Regions from separate parts of the Kitasatospora brasiliensis genome, predicted to be linked through region 3. Evidence: riboswitches for the same ligand, from Rfam matches in the RefSeq annotation. Region 3 holds a riboswitch; each other region holds the start of a gene.
What was found. Region 3 has a riboswitch for S-adenosylmethionine ahead of QWJ13_RS33075 (IclR family transcriptional regulator). Riboswitches for the same ligand answer to the same signal wherever they lie in the genome.
Positions count from the first base shown of each region.

Region 1: linked by a shared signal. The riboswitch ahead of QWJ13_RS05310 (aminotransferase class V-fold PLP-dependent enzyme) and the one ahead of QWJ13_RS33075 (IclR family transcriptional regulator) in region 3 are both predicted to bind S-adenosylmethionine.
Region 2: linked by a shared signal. The riboswitch ahead of thrC (threonine synthase) and the one ahead of QWJ13_RS33075 (IclR family transcriptional regulator) in region 3 are both predicted to bind S-adenosylmethionine.

Region 1 is NZ_JAUOOW010000001.1:1,165,460-1,170,490, reverse strand. It holds gene QWJ13_RS05320 (response regulator) at 1-97, shown strand, start outside; gene trpD (anthranilate phosphoribosyltransferase) at 218-1,294, shown strand; SAM riboswitch class IV at 1,404-1,522, shown strand; gene QWJ13_RS05310 (aminotransferase class V-fold PLP-dependent enzyme) at 1,575-2,939, shown strand; gene QWJ13_RS05305 (Lrp/AsnC family transcriptional regulator) at 2,955-3,236, opposite strand; gene QWJ13_RS05300 (rhomboid family intramembrane serine protease) at 3,278-4,060, opposite strand; gene QWJ13_RS05295 (hypothetical protein) at 4,262-4,525, shown strand; gene QWJ13_RS05290 (NYN domain-containing protein) at 4,659-5,031, shown strand, end outside.
Region 2 is NZ_JAUOOW010000006.1:140,653-145,683, reverse strand. It holds gene QWJ13_RS23435 (alpha,alpha-trehalose-phosphate synthase (UDP-forming)) at 1-510, opposite strand, end outside; gene QWJ13_RS23430 (glucosyl-3-phosphoglycerate synthase) at 549-1,550, opposite strand; SAM riboswitch class I at 1,699-1,833, shown strand; gene thrC (threonine synthase) at 1,850-3,130, shown strand; gene QWJ13_RS23420 (ubiquitin-like small modifier protein 1) at 3,162-3,440, shown strand; gene QWJ13_RS23415 (cold-shock protein) at 4,001-4,204, shown strand; gene groL (chaperonin GroEL) at 4,550-5,031, shown strand, end outside.
Region 3 is NZ_JAUOOW010000011.1:7,996-13,026, reverse strand. It holds gene QWJ13_RS33085 (NAD-dependent epimerase/dehydratase family protein) at 1-246, opposite strand, end outside; gene QWJ13_RS33080 (DUF362 domain-containing protein) at 255-2,387, opposite strand; gene QWJ13_RS33075 (IclR family transcriptional regulator) at 2,565-3,278, opposite strand; SAM riboswitch class I at 3,502-3,644, opposite strand; gene QWJ13_RS33070 (hypothetical protein) at 3,711-4,793, opposite strand.

The sequences.
Region 1 (5,031 bases), on a different contig from region 3:
GGCGATCTCCCGCCCGGTGGAACCGGTGGCGCTGGCCGAGGCGGTGGCCACCCTGCTGCGGGCGCGGCTGGCGAAGCGGGCTCCGGCGGTCCGCTGAGTCCCGCCCCGGCGGCGGTCCGCAGAACAGGAGGAGAAGCGGGCGTCGCGCTCGATAGGCTGGCTCCATCCGTACGGACGTCCCCCCGGAGCGGGGAACCGACAACAGCTGGAGTCAGCCATGGTGAACGTGAACCCTGCGAACGGCGGTAGCGACCCCGCGCAGGTGGTCCGCACCTGGCCGGACCTCCTGACGGCGCTGTTGAAGGGGGAGGACCTCGACCGCTCGTCCACCGCGTGGGCGATGGACCGGATCATGAGCGGCGAGGCGTCCCCCGCGCAGGTGGCCGGATTCATGGTCGCGCTGCGGGCCAAGGGCGAGTCGGTCGAGGAGATCACCGGCCTGGTCGACGCGATGTACGAGCACGCCGAGCCGCTGGACATCCCCGGCCCGGCGGTGGACATCGTCGGCACCGGTGGCGACCGGGCGAAGACCGTCAACATCTCCACCATGTCGGCGATCGTCGCGGCCGCCGCCGGGGCCAAGGTGATCAAGCACGGCAACCGGTCGGCCTCCTCCGCCAGCGGCTCCTCGGACGTGCTGGAGAAGCTCGGGGTGGCGCTGGACCTGTCGGCCCGGCGGGTGGCCGAGGTGGCCGAGGAGGTCGGGCTCACCTTCTGCTTCGCGGCGAAGTTCCACCCCTCGATGCGGCACGCCGCCACCGCGCGGGTCGACCTCGGAGTGCCGACCGCCTTCAACATCCTCGGGCCGCTGACCAACCCGGCCAAGGTCGCCTCGCACGCCGTCGGCTGCTTCGACACCCGGCTGGCCGGGCTGATCGCCGGGGTGCTGGCCCGGCGGGGCGCGACGGCGCTGGTCTTCCGCGGCGACGACGGGCTGGACGAGCTGACCATCACCACCACCTCGCGGGTGTGGCTGGTGCGCGACGGGGAGGTCACCGAGAGCACCTTCGACCCGCGGGACGTCGGCATCGAGCTGGTCGGCATCGAGGCGCTGCGCGGGGCGGACGCCTCGTACAACGCCGAGGTCGCGCGGCGGCTGCTGGCCGGGGAGCACGGGCCGGTGCGGGACGCCGTCCTGCTGAACACGGCGGCGGCGCTGGTGGCACTGGACCTGGGCGAGGCGCCGCTCGCCGAGCAGCTGGCGGCGGGCATGGAGCGGGCCGCGAGGGCGATCGACTCCGGCGCGGCGCAGGACCTGCTGCGGCGGTGGTCGGAGGCCACCAGCCGGGCCTGAGGCGGTAGTTGGGAGCCCGCGTCGGTGCGCCGGCGCGGGCTTCCGCGCGCTGTCCGGATGGTGGAACGCCGTTTGACCGCCCGTCGGCCGCGACCTAGAGTCTTGGCCAGGTCATGAGTGACAGCGCCAAGCCCCAGCTTGCTGTCCGGCAACCCTCCGTCCGTGGCGGGGTGCCCTGGGTGAGGACCGGGTCGTCACGGCAAGCCGTCCGTGCGACAAGCGCGGACGCCGGACGACTAGCACTCCCGGGGTCCCTCACCCTGAGAAGGAGTGCATCCCCATGTCCGTTGTTGCCGAAATCTGTGCCCCGCTCGCCGTCCTCGGTGCCGATGTCCAGGTCCCGCTCGCCAGCGGTGAGAAGGTCGGCTACGCGGCGCTCGACTACGCGGCCAGCTCGCCGGCGCTCCAGCGGGTGTGGGACGACGTCGCCGCCTACGCGCCGTACTACGGCAGCGTGCACCGCGGGGCCGGGTACCTCTCGCAGCTGTCCACCGACCTGTTCGAGCAGAGCCGCCGCACCGTCGCCGAGTTCCTCGACCTGCGCGAGGGCGACCAGGTGGTCTTCACCCGGGCCACCACCGACTCGCTCAACCTGCTGGCCGCCGCCGTTCCGGCCGGCACCCGGGTGTTCGCCTTCGAGACCGAGCACCACGCCTCGCTGCTGCCCTGGGCGCACGCCGGACTGGACGTCACCTACCTGCGGGCGCCGCGCTCGCGGGCCGAGGCCGTGGCCGCGCTGGACACCGCGCTCGCCGAGGCGCCCGAGGGCCCCAAGCTGCTCTGCGTCACCGGCGCCTCCAACGTGACCGGCGAGCTCTGGCCGGTCGCCGAGCTGACCGGGACCGCCCACCGGCACGGCGCCCGGGTGGTGCTGGACGCCGCCCAGCTGGCGCCGCACCACCGGGTCTCGGTGCGCGAGCTGGACGTCGACTGGATCGCCTTCTCCGGCCACAAGATCTACGCGCCGTTCGGCGCCGGGGTGCTGGCCGGCCGGGCGGACTGGCTGGACGCGGCCGAGCCGTACCTGGCCGGCGGCGGGGCGACCCGGACGGTGGCCCGGGAGACCGACGGCTCGGTGGCCGTCCAGTGGCACACCGGCCCGGCCCGGCACGAGGCCGGCTCGCCGAACGTCATCGGCGCCTACGCGATCGCCTCGGCCTGCCGGGCGCTGAGCGAGGCCGGCTTCGACGCGCTGGAGGCCCGCGAGCGGCAGCTGATCGCCCGGCTGACGGCCGGGCTGGCCGAGATCCCGCAGGTCAAGGTGCTGAACCTGTTCGGCGCCGACTCCGCCCGGGTGGGCGTGCTGTCCTTCGTCGTCCAGGGCTGGAACAGCTCGCACTTCTCGGCCGCGCTGTCCGCCGAGTACGGCATCGGGGTGCGCGACGGGCTGTTCTGCGCCCACCCGCTGCTCCGCACCCTGCTCGGGGACGAGGACGTCGCCCCGTCCGAGTGCGGTGCGCCGGAGCCCTCACTGCCCGGCGAGCGCAGCCTGAACGCGATCCGGGTGAGCTTCGGGGCCGGGACGCCGGACGAGCACGTCGAGCGCTTCCTGACCGCCGTCCGGGAGCTGGTCACGGACGGCGCGGCCTGGAACTACCGCAACGAGGGCGGGCGCTGCGTCGCGGACACTCGTCGGGCGGGCTGAGCGCCACTCGTTCGGCTACTCGTCCAGGCCGAGGGCGAAGGCGGCTTCCAGGTCGTGCTGGGAGTAGGTGCGGAAGGCGATCTGGGTCTCGGTGTCGGCCACCCCCGGGACCTTGTTGAGCCGGCCCGGGATGACCTCGGCCAGGTCGTCGTGCCGGCGCACCCGCACCATCGCCACCAGGTTGTAGCCGCCGGTCACCGAGTAGACCTCGCTCACGCCCTCGATGGCGGCGATGGACTCGGCGATCTCCGGGATGCGGTCGACACTGGTCTTGATCAGGACGATGGCGGTGATCACTGTTCGGGCTCCTTTGTGAGGTCCCGCCAGCGTATCGGGCGTCAGCCGGGTCGTCGCGGGGGGTGGCGGGCCGCGAGGCAGGCGAGCAGGAACCCGGCGGAGAAGCCGATCACGTGGACCAGGTACGCCACCCCCGGGCCGGCCGAGTGCACCGACCACCACTGGAGGGCGAACCAGAGGCCGAGCACCAGCCAGGCCGGGAAGCGCAGCGGCAGGAAGAACAGCAGCGGGACGAGGGTGGTCACCCGGGCCCGGGGGTGGAAGCGCAGATAGGCGCCGAGGACGGCGGAGATCGCGCCGGAGGCCCCGATGAGCACCCGGGTGGCGTCCGGCGAGTGCGCCTCGGCGAGCGCGAAGCCGTACGTGCTCAGGCAGCCGGCCGCCAGGTAGAACACGGCGTACCGGGCCCGGCCCAGCCGCTGTTCGACGGTGGGGCCGAAGACGTGGAGGAAGAGCAGGTTCCCCAGCAGGTGCAGCCAGCCGGCGTGGAGGAAGAGGCCGGTGAGCGCGGACAGGGCCGGGTGCTTGCCGGGGATCGGGGCGGCCGGGCAGCCGGGGACCGGGTCGGGGGCCTCGGCCAGTTGTTCGGCGGTCAGCGGCCGGCCGGACAGCAGTTCGGCCGGGACGGCGCCCCAGCGCTGCTCGTACCGCTGCTCCGCGCAGACCCGGGTCTGGCCGCTGCCGTACAGCGGGTTGAGCCCGGCGGCCGGGCCGAGCAGGAAGACCAGGGTGTTGAGCGCGATCAGGGCGTAGGTGACCGTGAGGAGGGTGGCCGCCCGGTGTCGGCCCCGGGCGGCGGTGTGGTCGGGGACCGCGATCGCCATGCGGCCAAGCATCCCTCCGGGCGCCGCAGGTGACACGGCGGTTTACGGCAGGTGGACCAGCGCGGGTGTTCGGGCAACCGGTGGTCGCGGCGGTTGCCCCAGGCAATAGGCTGGGGGCGGGCGATCCCGCCTCCCGCCGCCGACGCCGGGGCTCCGGGGGGAGTGCCCAGCCCGACCTGGGACCACCCGAGAGGACCCCCGATGACCGTCCCCGCCCTGACCGCTGAGACGCGCTGGCGCTGCACCCTGTGCGGCAACCTCACCCGCTTCGACGTGACCCGCACCGCGCGGGTGACCGAGTTCCTGCACTTCGACCTGTCCGGCGAGTCCAAGGTCGAGGAGACCGAGGTGCTCAGCGAGACCATCGAGTCGGTGCGCTGCCGCTGGTGCAACGCGGTGGACCAGGTCGAGCTGGTGGCCCGCCCGGGGGCCGAGGACGCGGAGGCCCCCGCCGAGCAGGGCTGATCCCCGGCGGTGCGGCGGGCGGTGCGCGACACCCCCGTCCGCCGCACGGGACAATACAGAACAAGACGCACGGAGCGTGACGACAGGGGCGGCAGCGGCCGTACCCCGCTGGACCAGGATCGGAGCCGAGGACGTGGTGGACGCAGCGAAGGAGCCCGGCGAAGCCCAGGGGCTTCAGCCAGCTGCGGCCGAGGCCCCGGCCGAGGCGGAGCGCGTCGTCGAGAAGCTCGACCGGCCGCTGCCCGAGGGGGTGCGCCGGCGGGTGGTCGGGCTGGCCTCGGACGCGCTCGGCGGGCTGCCGTCGGCCGAGCTCCCGCAGAGCCTGCGTCAGTACGTGAAGTTCACCCCGGCGCGGCGGGCCAAGTACGCGGCCACCGCGCTGGCGGCGGCGCTGGAGGCGGAGCCGGCCTTCCGGGTACGGATAGCGGAGCGGTTGCGGCTGGGGCAGCCGGACCTGGTGAAGGCGCTGGAGTCGGGCACCGTCCCGAGCGCCGCCGATCCGATGG
Region 2 (5,031 bases), on a different contig from region 3:
CGAGAGGTGGTAGTCCTGGACGAGGACCGCGGCGTCCGGGGCGGCCTCGGCGGCCAGGGCCTCGGCGAAGGCCTCGTTGTACGCCCGGTAGGCGGCCCACTCGGTGCGGAAGTCGGCGTCGAAGGCGGGCGCGGTGGGCGTCGCGTACAGCAGGTGGTGGACGAACCAGAGGGTGGAGTTGGCGACGCCGTTGTAGGCGCGGGCGAAGGTCCGCGGGTCCAGGTCCAGCATCCGTACGGCCTGGCCGCCGACCTCGTGGCCGGCCAGGTCGAGGCGGCCGTGGGGGGCCTCGGCGGCGGCTCTGCGGTCGGAGTCGTTGAGGGCGGCGCAGACCCAGACGGCGTTCGGGTCCTCGATCGCGGAGAGGCCGGAGACCAGGCCGCCGCCGCCCCGCCGCAGGGTCAGCGTGCCGTCGTCGGCGGTACTGAAGGACACCGGTCCCCGGTTGGAAGCCACCAGGACGGGGGCGGTGCCGGTCGCGTTCGAACGGTTGGTCGTGAGATCGCCCATGGTTGGGATGTTGCCGGGGCCCCGGCGTGGCAAACCCGTCAGTGCCGGGTGGCGTACTCGGGGACGGTGTGCATCGGGGGGCGTTCCTGGGCGGTGACCGGGTGGGTGTGGGCGGTGAAGGCGCGGCTGAGCGGGTCGCGGGTGAACTGGGTGAGCTGGGGGTGGACCAGGTCGGCGGAGGCCTTGAGGCGGTGGCTGCGGTCCAGGCGTTCGAGGGCGGTCCGGTAGATGGTGGCGGCCATCCGGCCGAGGGCCTGGCCGTCCTGGTGGCGGTGGTGCCGGACGCCGACGTCCACCTGGGCCAGGGCGTCCAGGCCGGCCAGCTCCAGGGCGTCGACCAGGAGGCCGAGTTCGACGCCGTAGCCGGTGGGGAAGGGCAGTCGTTCGAGCAGCGAGCGGCGGGCCGCGTACTCGCCGCCGAGGGGCTGGACGAAACCGGCGAGTTCCGGCCAGTGGAGGTTCAGCAGCGGGCGGGCGACGAGTTCGGTGACCCGGCCGCCGCCGGCCGGCAGCACGGCGCCCTCCGACTCCAGCGGGCGGTCGTACATGGCCTTGACCAGCTGGATCGACTCGTCGGTCAGCAGCGGGCCGACGATGCCGGAGACGAAGGCCGGGTCGAATTCGCGCAGGTCGGCGTCCACGAAGCAGACGATGTCGCCGTGGGTGACCAGCAGCGAGCGCCAGAGCACCTCGCCCTTGCCGGGGACGGCGGGCAGCCGGGGCAGGATGGCGTCGCGGTGCTCGACCCGGGCGCCGGCCTCGGCGGCCTCGGCGGCGGTGGCGTCGGTGGAGCCGGAGTCCACCACGACGAGTTCGTCGACCAGTGGGAGGCGCTCCATCAGCTCGCGCCGGATGGTGCGGACGATGTCGCCGACGGTGGCCTCCTCGTCCAGGGCGGGGAGGACCACGCTGACCGTGCGGCCGGTGCGCTCCTTGGCCGCGAGGAGGGTGTCGACCGGCCGGTCGGCCGCGCTCCAGGAGCGTCGGCTCAGCCAGGACGCCGCCTGCGGGAGGAGCTCGGGGGTCGGTTCGGCGGGCACGGAAGTCTCCTCGGCGGGGTCGGGTGGAACGGGTCATCTCGCGTGGCGGACGGTCCCGTTCAGGATTGACGCCTTCGGATACAGTCTTCGTACAGCGGTCGGACCTTTGCACGTCGGGGTCGCCGTTGAGCACCACCACAATTTCACAAGCTCATCCAGAGGGACTGAGGGAACGGCCCGTTGACGTCCCGGCAACCTTCTCGCGCGGCTGTCTCGACAGGCCCCGGCGGGACAGGTGCCAATTCCGGCCTGTGGCGCGACCGCGCCGCGGGGAAGATGAGGAGAGAGGCCTCGCCATCATGGCTAGCGACACTGCCGCACCTGTTTCCGTCGACCTCGGCCCCGCCGCCGCCCTGTCCTGTCGGGAGTGCGGCACCCGGTTCCCGCTCGGTCCCAGCTTCGCCTGCCTGGAGTGCTTCGGCCCGCTGGAGATCGCCTACGAGTTCGGCAGCGAGGCCGCCGAGGAGCTGCGCAAGCGGATCGAGGCCGGTCCCGCCTCCATCTGGCGCTACGCGCCGCTGCTGCCCGTCCCGGCCGACGTGGCCTCCAAGCCCAACCTGAACCCGGGCTGGACCCCCCTGGTGAAGGCCGACAACCTGGGCCGGGAGCTCGGGTTCACCGCCCAGCTGCACATCAAGGACGACTCGGGCAACCCGACCCACTCCTTCAAGGACCGGGTGGTCGCCTGCGCGATCGAGGCGGCCCGGGCGTTCGGCTACACCACGCTGTCCTGCTCCTCCACCGGCAACCTGGCCGGCGCGGTGGGCGCCGCGGCGGCCCGCGCCGGGTTCCGGTCCTGCGTGTTCATCCCGCACGACCTGGAGCAGGGCAAGGTCGTGATGGCCGGGGTGTACGGCGGTGAGCTGGTCGGCATCGAGGGCAACTACGACGACGTGAACCGCTTCTGCTCGGAGCTGATCGGCGACACGGCCGGCGAGGGCTGGGGCTTCGTCAACGTGAACCTGCGGCCGTACTACGGCGAGGGCTCGAAGACGCTGGCGTACGAGATCTGCGAGCAGCTCGGCTGGCGGCTGCCGGAGCAGATCGTCATCCCGATCGCCTCGGGCTCGCAGCTGACGAAGATCGACAAGGGCCTCCAGGAGCTGATCAAGCTCGGCCTGGTCGAGGACCGGCCGTACAAGATCTTCGGTGCCCAGGCCGAGGGCTGCTCGCCGGTGTCGGCCGCGTTCAAGGCCGGCCGGGACGTGATCAAGCCGGTCAAGCCGGACACCATCGCCAAGTCGCTGGCGATCGGCAACCCGGCCGACGGCCCGTACGTGCTGGACATCGCCCGCCGCACCGGCGGCGCGGTGGAGGACGTCACGGACGCCGAGGTCGTGGCGGCGATCCGGCTGCTGGCGCGGACCGAGGGCATCTTCGCCGAGACCGCGGGCGGGGTGACCGTCGGCGTGCTGAAGAAGCTCGTCGAGACCGGTCAGCTGGACCCGGCCAAGGAGACCGTCGCGATCAACACCGGCGACGGCCTGAAGACCCTGGACGCCGTCTCCGACTCCGGGATGACCGCCGTCATCCGCCCGACGCTGGACGCCTTCCGCGCCGCCGGCCTCGCCTCCGCCTGAACGACTTCACGAACCACCCGATAGGAGCGTCATGAGCGCCAACGTCCGCATCCCCACCATCCTGCGCACCTACACCGGCGGCGCCGCCGAGGTGACCGCCGAGGGCGCCACCCTGGCCGAGGTCATCGCCGACCTGGAGGCGAACCACCCGGGCATCTCCGCCCGCATCCTGGACGACACCGGCAAGCTGCGCCGCTTCGTGAACGTCTACGTGAACGACGACGACGTGCGCTTCGCCGAGGGCCTGGCGACCGAGATCAAGGACGGCGCCGGCGTCTCGATCATCCCGGCGGTGGCCGGCGGCTGCTGAGCCGTCGCGTCCGTCGCGGGAATCCCGCGGCCGTCCGTGCGTACGGAATTCCGTTCTCCGTATGCGCGGACGGCCGTCGGCATTTCGGCGGGAATATTTTCGGGTCGAGTCGGAGTAGAGTGTCGCTCGACTGGGAACATGGTTTCCTTTTCGCCCGCGCTTCTTCCGGGCGTGCTGCACCGCCCCCAGGGCGTTCGGCCGGTGGCACCGGCGAGTGAAACATGTCAGGCCGATGTCAGAATTCCTGCGGTCATTTGCGTAATTCGTCCGCTATGTCCGGCGCGGAATGCCGAGATCATTCCGATTCGGCCCGTACTGTCCCTTGACACCCCGGCGGAATTACCGGCGGCTGGCCCTGTTGCAGAGGGCGTCGATCCGGATACATTCAGCGGCGGTCGACGCAATCACCCGCTCGCCGGAAGCCGCCTGGCGTCCTGCGCGGAGGACTGCGGCGTGCACGGCTGCGCCCAGGGGGGGTTCCCCGGGCCGGCCTTCAAACCAACCCGGGCCCGCGACCTGCGGGCCCGTGAAGGGCCAGCACAGCACTAGGGGAGTTCGGAATGGCTCAGGGCACCGTCAAGTGGTTCAACGCGGAGAAGGGCTACGGCTTCATCGCGGTCGACGGTGGTGCGGACGTCTTCGTCCACTACAGCGCGATCCAGATGGACGGCTACCGCACCCTCGAGGAGGGCCAGCGGGTCGAGTTCGAGATCTCTCAGGGACAGAAGGGCCCGCAGGCGGACATGGTCCGCGCGGCGGTCTGACCCCTTCCGACCCCAGGAGCTCGGCGCGGCCCCACGGCTGGTGACCAACTCGCTTCTCGACGGGCCCGGACGACTCGTGTCGTGCGGGCCCGTCGGCGTTCCCCGACGGCCTCGACGGCGTTCCCGGAGGGCTCCGGCGGCGGCTCGCGGATCGTCGGTGGGGCTTGCACTCGACCACCGTGAGTGCTAATCATTGGCGTTAGCACTCACAGTGTGAGAGTGACAGCGGACCGGGTCGGTGAGGCCCCCGGGAGCGGCAGGGAATGGACCTCCGCGCACCAGGGCCGTCCGTCGCGGGCACCCCTTGGTCCGAGCAGTCGACCGTGTCCCGGAGGACCACTTCTGATGGCCAAGATCATCGCCTTTGATGAGGAAGCTCGCCGCGGCCTTGAGCGTGGCATGAACCAGCTCGCCGACGCGGTGAAGGTCACGCTCGGCCCCAAGGGCCGCAACGTCGTGCTGGAGAAGAAGTGGGGCGCCCCCACGATCACCAACGACGGTGTCTCCATCGCCAAGGAGATCGAGCTGGAGGACCCGTACGAGAAGATCGGTGCGGAGCTCGTCAAGGAGGTCGCCAAGAAGACGGACGACGTCGCGGGTGACGGCACCACCACCGCCACCGTGCTCGCCCAGGCCCTGGTTCGCGAGGGTCTGCGCAACGTCGCCGCCGGCGCCAACCCGATGGCCCTGAAGCGCGGTATCGAGAAGGCCGTCGCCGCCGTCTCGGACCAGCTGCTGGCCCAGGCCAAGGACGTGGAGACCAAGGAGCAGATCGCCTCCACCGCCTCCATCTCCGCCGCTGACACCCAGATCGGCGAGCTGATCGC
Region 3 (5,031 bases):
GGTCAGTTCCTCGCGGCTGGTGTCCCAGTAGGAGAAGACGGCGGCGCAGTGGAAGACGGTGTCGCAGCCTTCGAAGGCGGGCCGCAGGCTGAGCGGGTCGCGCAGGTCGGCGTGGACCAGCGGCGCGTCGAGGCCGTGCAGGGGGCGCAGGTCGCTGCTGCGGCGCACCAGCGCCCGCGGCTCGTGGCCGGCGGCGCGCAGGGCGCGCACCACCTGGGAGCCGACGAGCCCACTGGCACCGGTCACGCAGGCCCTCACGGGGGCGGCCTCGATCCGCGGTCGCGGGCGGTGGCCTCGCGCAGTCCCGCCCAGAAGCCGGCGACCGCCGGGCGCAGCGCCTCGCGGAACTCCGCCAGCAGCGGGGAGCGGGTCGGGGTGTCGCCGGGGGCGACGTGCCAGAAGCCGTCGGGGCCGAGGCGTCCGGGCGGGGTCGGCAGGGTGAGGGTCTGGCTCAGGGCCTGGGAGGCGGCGGTGCGGATCAGTCGGGCGGCCTCGGTCAGCCGCTGGGTGGGCAGTTCGGCGGCGTCCAGGTCGTCGAACTCCTCCCAGGGGCGGCCGATCCGGTAGGGGCGGCCCTCGTACTGGGCCTCGAAGTTGTCCAGGGTGCGGGTGAAGAAGCGCTGGTAGGAGTCCTGGACGAGCGGGTCGCGGAGCTTGGGCCGGGTGTCGGGGCGGAAGACCTGCCAGGTGAGCGGGAGGGTGAAGCGCTGGCGGACCCGGATGACGATCCGGGTGCGGGCGCCGTCGTCGGCGGGGAGGAAGACCACCGAGCCGTCGTCGTAGGCGGCGGAGCCGTTGGGGCTGCGGACGGTGCGCCAGGAGATCCGCTGCCGCTGGGCGCCGTAGTCGACGGACTCCAGTTTGCACACGTCGATGGGTGGACCGCCGTAGTAGGCGAGGTAGTTGGGCTGCGCCAGGTAGAGGTTGCGTTCGATCTGGCGGGTGGGCCGGCCCTGGTCGTCGCGCGTCACCACGTGGACGCGGCCGCCGAGGTAGTCGGTCATGTAGCTGATGGAGCGGCTGATGTCGACCCGGCGGACGAAGTCGGCGTACGGGGCGTTGATGGTGCGTTCGCAGCCGAACAGGATGGAGTGGCCGACGTGCTGCCAGCGCATCTGCCAGGCGTCCTCGGGCAGGGCGTCGATGACCGTCTCCAGGGGCCGCAGCAGGGCGGTGATCCGGTCGAAGTCCTGGTGGGTGTAGGTGTCCGGGTCGACGGCGAGGGAGACGTCCCGGCGCCGCAGGGCGTCCTTGGCGTTGCCGGTCCTCCAGGCGCGGACGGTGGCGGAGGCGGAGGCCGCGGCGGTGACCATGGCGCACAGGGTGGCGGTGGCGGCGGGGTTGGTGTCGGCGGCGCGGATCAGCGCGGTGAGCAGGCGGGAGAGCCGGGCGAGCGCCGGGTCGGTGACCTCGGCGGCGCCGGGGTCGACCCGCCAGGCGGCGATGCTGAACAGCCGGTGGGCGCGCCCGTCGGGGGCGAGCCGGCGCACCGCCTCGACCAGGGCGCGGGGCGGGTTGCGCCAGCCCGGGTAGGGCGTCAGGTCGCCGTCGACCCGGTAGGCGTCGGGCAGGCCCCGGTCGCTGAGGACGCGGGCGTTGAGCGGTGAGGAGACCGGGTCGACGCCCATCAGCAGCGCGCCGACCAGGTCGGCGAGGACTCCGTCCGGCGCGGCGATCACCGTGTCCGTCCGCAGCGGCCGGCCGACCTGCGATCCGGCGCAGCCGTGGCTGCTGACCACGGCGTCGACGAGGTGGAAGTCGGGCGGGTAGGCGCCGAGCAGGTCGGTGATGACCTCGGCGCCGTCGCGGCGGGCGCGGTAGTGGTGGTGCTTGTCATCCTGCGGGAGCACGCCGAAGAGGTTGGCCAGGCACAGGGCGTAGCCGAACTCGGGGTGGGTGCAGTTCTTGGCGATGTTGATCCGGAAGCCCGCCTCCAGCCAGCCGCGGGCCAGCCCGCTGCCGTGCAGGACGGCGGATTCGGGGAACTCGGCCGGCTGGACGTCCTCGGAGAGGTCCACCAGGCGGTAGGCGTTGCCGTGCGGGGTGCGCTCGCGGTAGCCGAGGCGGCGGCAGGTGTCGAGGAGTCCGGGGCCGGCCAGCCAGGTGTCCGGGCCGCAGCGGGCGGCGCCGACGGTGACGTCGTGGTAGCCCCGGTCGTGCAGCTGGTCGATCAGGTGCTCCACGAGGGCGGCGCTGACGGCCGTCGCCGGATCGCCGTACGCGGAGGCGCCCGGGGTGAGCAGCACGGCGACCGCGCCCGGGTCGCCGTGCGCCCGCTCGGCGAGCCGCTCCCAGAGCCCGGCCCGGGCGACCGCCTCCGCCAGCAGGTCCGCGGCGGAGCGCGGCCGGACCCGGGTGGAGCGGGCCACGGCGGCGACGACGGTCACATCTCCCCCAACGCCGGTGGACGGCCAACGCCGCTGGACGGCCTTCCCGTTGGCGTCCGTCCGGGCCATCGCTGACTTACCGGAAGGTAGCTCGAAAGAGGTTTGAAGCGATGCTACTGGTCGGACGCCGGATGCGAGGGCGGGCGCGCGCTCGTGTCCGGCGTCCGACCGTGCCGGTCAGGGGTGGCGCAGCGCCTCGGTGAGGCGGCGGGCCGCCTCCAGGACGGCCTGGGAGAGGTGGGTGCCCGGGTGGCGGGTGAGCCGTTCGATGGGGCCGGAGACGGAGACGGCGGCGACCACCCGGTTGGACGGTCCGCGCACGGGTGCCGACACGGAGGCGACGCCCGGCTCGCGCTCCCCGATGGACTGGGCCCAGCCCCGGCGCCGTACCCCGCTGAGCGCGGTGGCGGTGAACCGGGCGCCCTGCAGTCCGCGGTGCAGGCGCTCGGGCTCCTCCCAGGCGAGCAGGATCTGCGCGGCGGAGCCGACCTTCATGGGCAGGGTGACGCCCACCGGCACGGTGTCGCGCAGGCCGGTGAGCCGTTCGGCGGCGGCCACGCAGATCCGGACCTCGCCCTGGCGCCGGTAGAGCTGGGCGCTCTCCCCGGTGACGTCGCGCAGGTGGGTGAGGACCGAGCCGGCGGCGGCCAGCAGGCGGTCCTCGCCGGCCGCGGTGGAGAGCTCGGTGAGCCGGGGGCCGAGGGCGAAGCGGCCCTGCATGTCGCGGGTGACCAGCCGGTGGTGTTCGAGGGCGACGGCCAGCCGGTGGGCGGTGGGGCGCGCCATGCCGGTGGCGTTGACGAGTCCGCCCAGGGTGGCCGGGCCTGCCTCCAGGATGCCGAGGATCGTGGTGACCTTGTCGAGCACGCCGACGCCGCTCGTGTTCTCCATGGTGTGGGGTACTCCAGTCTCAGTGCCCGTGAGCGGCGGGTGGTCCTGCTCACGGCGGCTCCCGGCGTGCGGAAGCCGGGGGTGGTCAGCGAGGACGGGCCGGAGGAGTCGGCCGAGTGCCTGCGCCGGGCACGGAAGGGGTACCGAGAGGGGTACGAAGGGTACGCGGAAGGGCCGGGGCGGTCAGCGCCCGGGCGAAGGACAGCACAGAGAGCACCGTGTCTCCTCATCTTTCCCGCGCCACAGTGGCGACAGGCCGGAGTTGGCACTGCCCCCGGACGGCACGGCGCGTACTTCGGACGCCGGGTCGAACGGGGAGTTGCCGGGGCTTCGTAGGGCCGGTCCCTCCACCCCTCTGGATGATTCGCGACGAACGATACATAGCTCCGGGCGGCTCGCCAAAACGGGGGCCGCCGCCGTGCGCGGCGCCGATCAGCGGTGGCGCGGCTCCCTCAGGCCGATGCGCGGGGCCCGGTCGGCGGTGTCCGGGGCGGTGCCGGAAGCGGCGTCCCAGGCGTGCAGGGCGGCGAGGGCGGCGCTGCGTTCGAGCGCCGTCGGGCGGGTGCCGGCGGGGGCGAGCAGGTAGTCGGCGACCGGGGTGAGCAGCAGGGTGGCGGCGCCGGCGGGCAGCAGCAGGGCCTCGTCCCACTGGTACCGGGTGACGGTGCGGCGCAGCAGGGTGCCGTGGCGCGGCGGGGACGCGCCGGCGGGGGTGTGGCGGCGGCGCAGTTCGGGGGCGACCTCGGCCTCCAGGACGGCGCGTACGTCCCGCAGGGCGCCGAGCGGCACGTGCTCGGCGGCGAGGTCGAGGAGGGCGGCGGTCTCCGGGGCGAGCCGGTAGGCGGCGACGACCGCGGCGGTCTCGTCGGGTTCGAAGGGCTGCCCGGCCAGCTGGGCGACGTCGATCACGTCGGTCGCGCGGAAGGCGCGCCCGAGGCCCTCCTCGGCGAGGGCGATCAGGCATTCGACGTGGTCGGCGGCGGCCAGGTAGGGGCGGATCGGGACGGTGGCGTGGTCGCCGGTGAGCGCGGCGGTGGCCAGCCGGACCTGGTACCACGGGTCGAGCAGCGGGTCCTCGGCGGGCCATCGCAGGGTGACGGCGGTGTGCCGGGGGCGGTCGCCGAGCAGGGTGACGTCCACGCTCTCCACCGGGTGGTCGGTGACCAGCCGGTTGACGGCCTGCCAGAGTGCGGCCTCGGTGGGGCTGACCAGGCTGAGTTCGTCCAGCGGCCGGGGCAGCTCGGGCGGGTAGTGGCCGGTCAGTGGGAGGCCGCGGATCGGGCGGACCCCGGTGGCGTCGGTGAGCTCGCGGGCGAGGCGGGTGTAACAGTCGGCCCGGTCGCGGGCGCGCTGGAGCTCGGCCCGGGCGTGCCGGCCCATCCGTACGCCCTCCCGGGCGAGCGCGGCGAGCACCAGGTACGGGAGGTCGCGGTCGGCGCGGGCGCGGTGGAGGAGTTCGACCGGTCCGGCGGCCGGGTCGACGTCGAGCAGCCGGTAGAGCAGGTCGGTGTTCATGGGCTTCGCCTTCGAGGGCCGTGGTGGTCGCCCGGGCGGCGGCAGGGCGACCGGGGTGTGGCGGGCCCGGCGGTTCGTGCCGAGCCGACTCGGGTGCCACGCCTCCGATTGTGCTGACGGCCGATCAACACCGGATCACCGTCGGGTCGACGATCTCTCGACAGCCCGACGGGTGGCGTGGGTTGATAGGGGCTCATCATTTCGGGGGGTGGCGCGTGCGCGGGCGGGGGCGAGCACA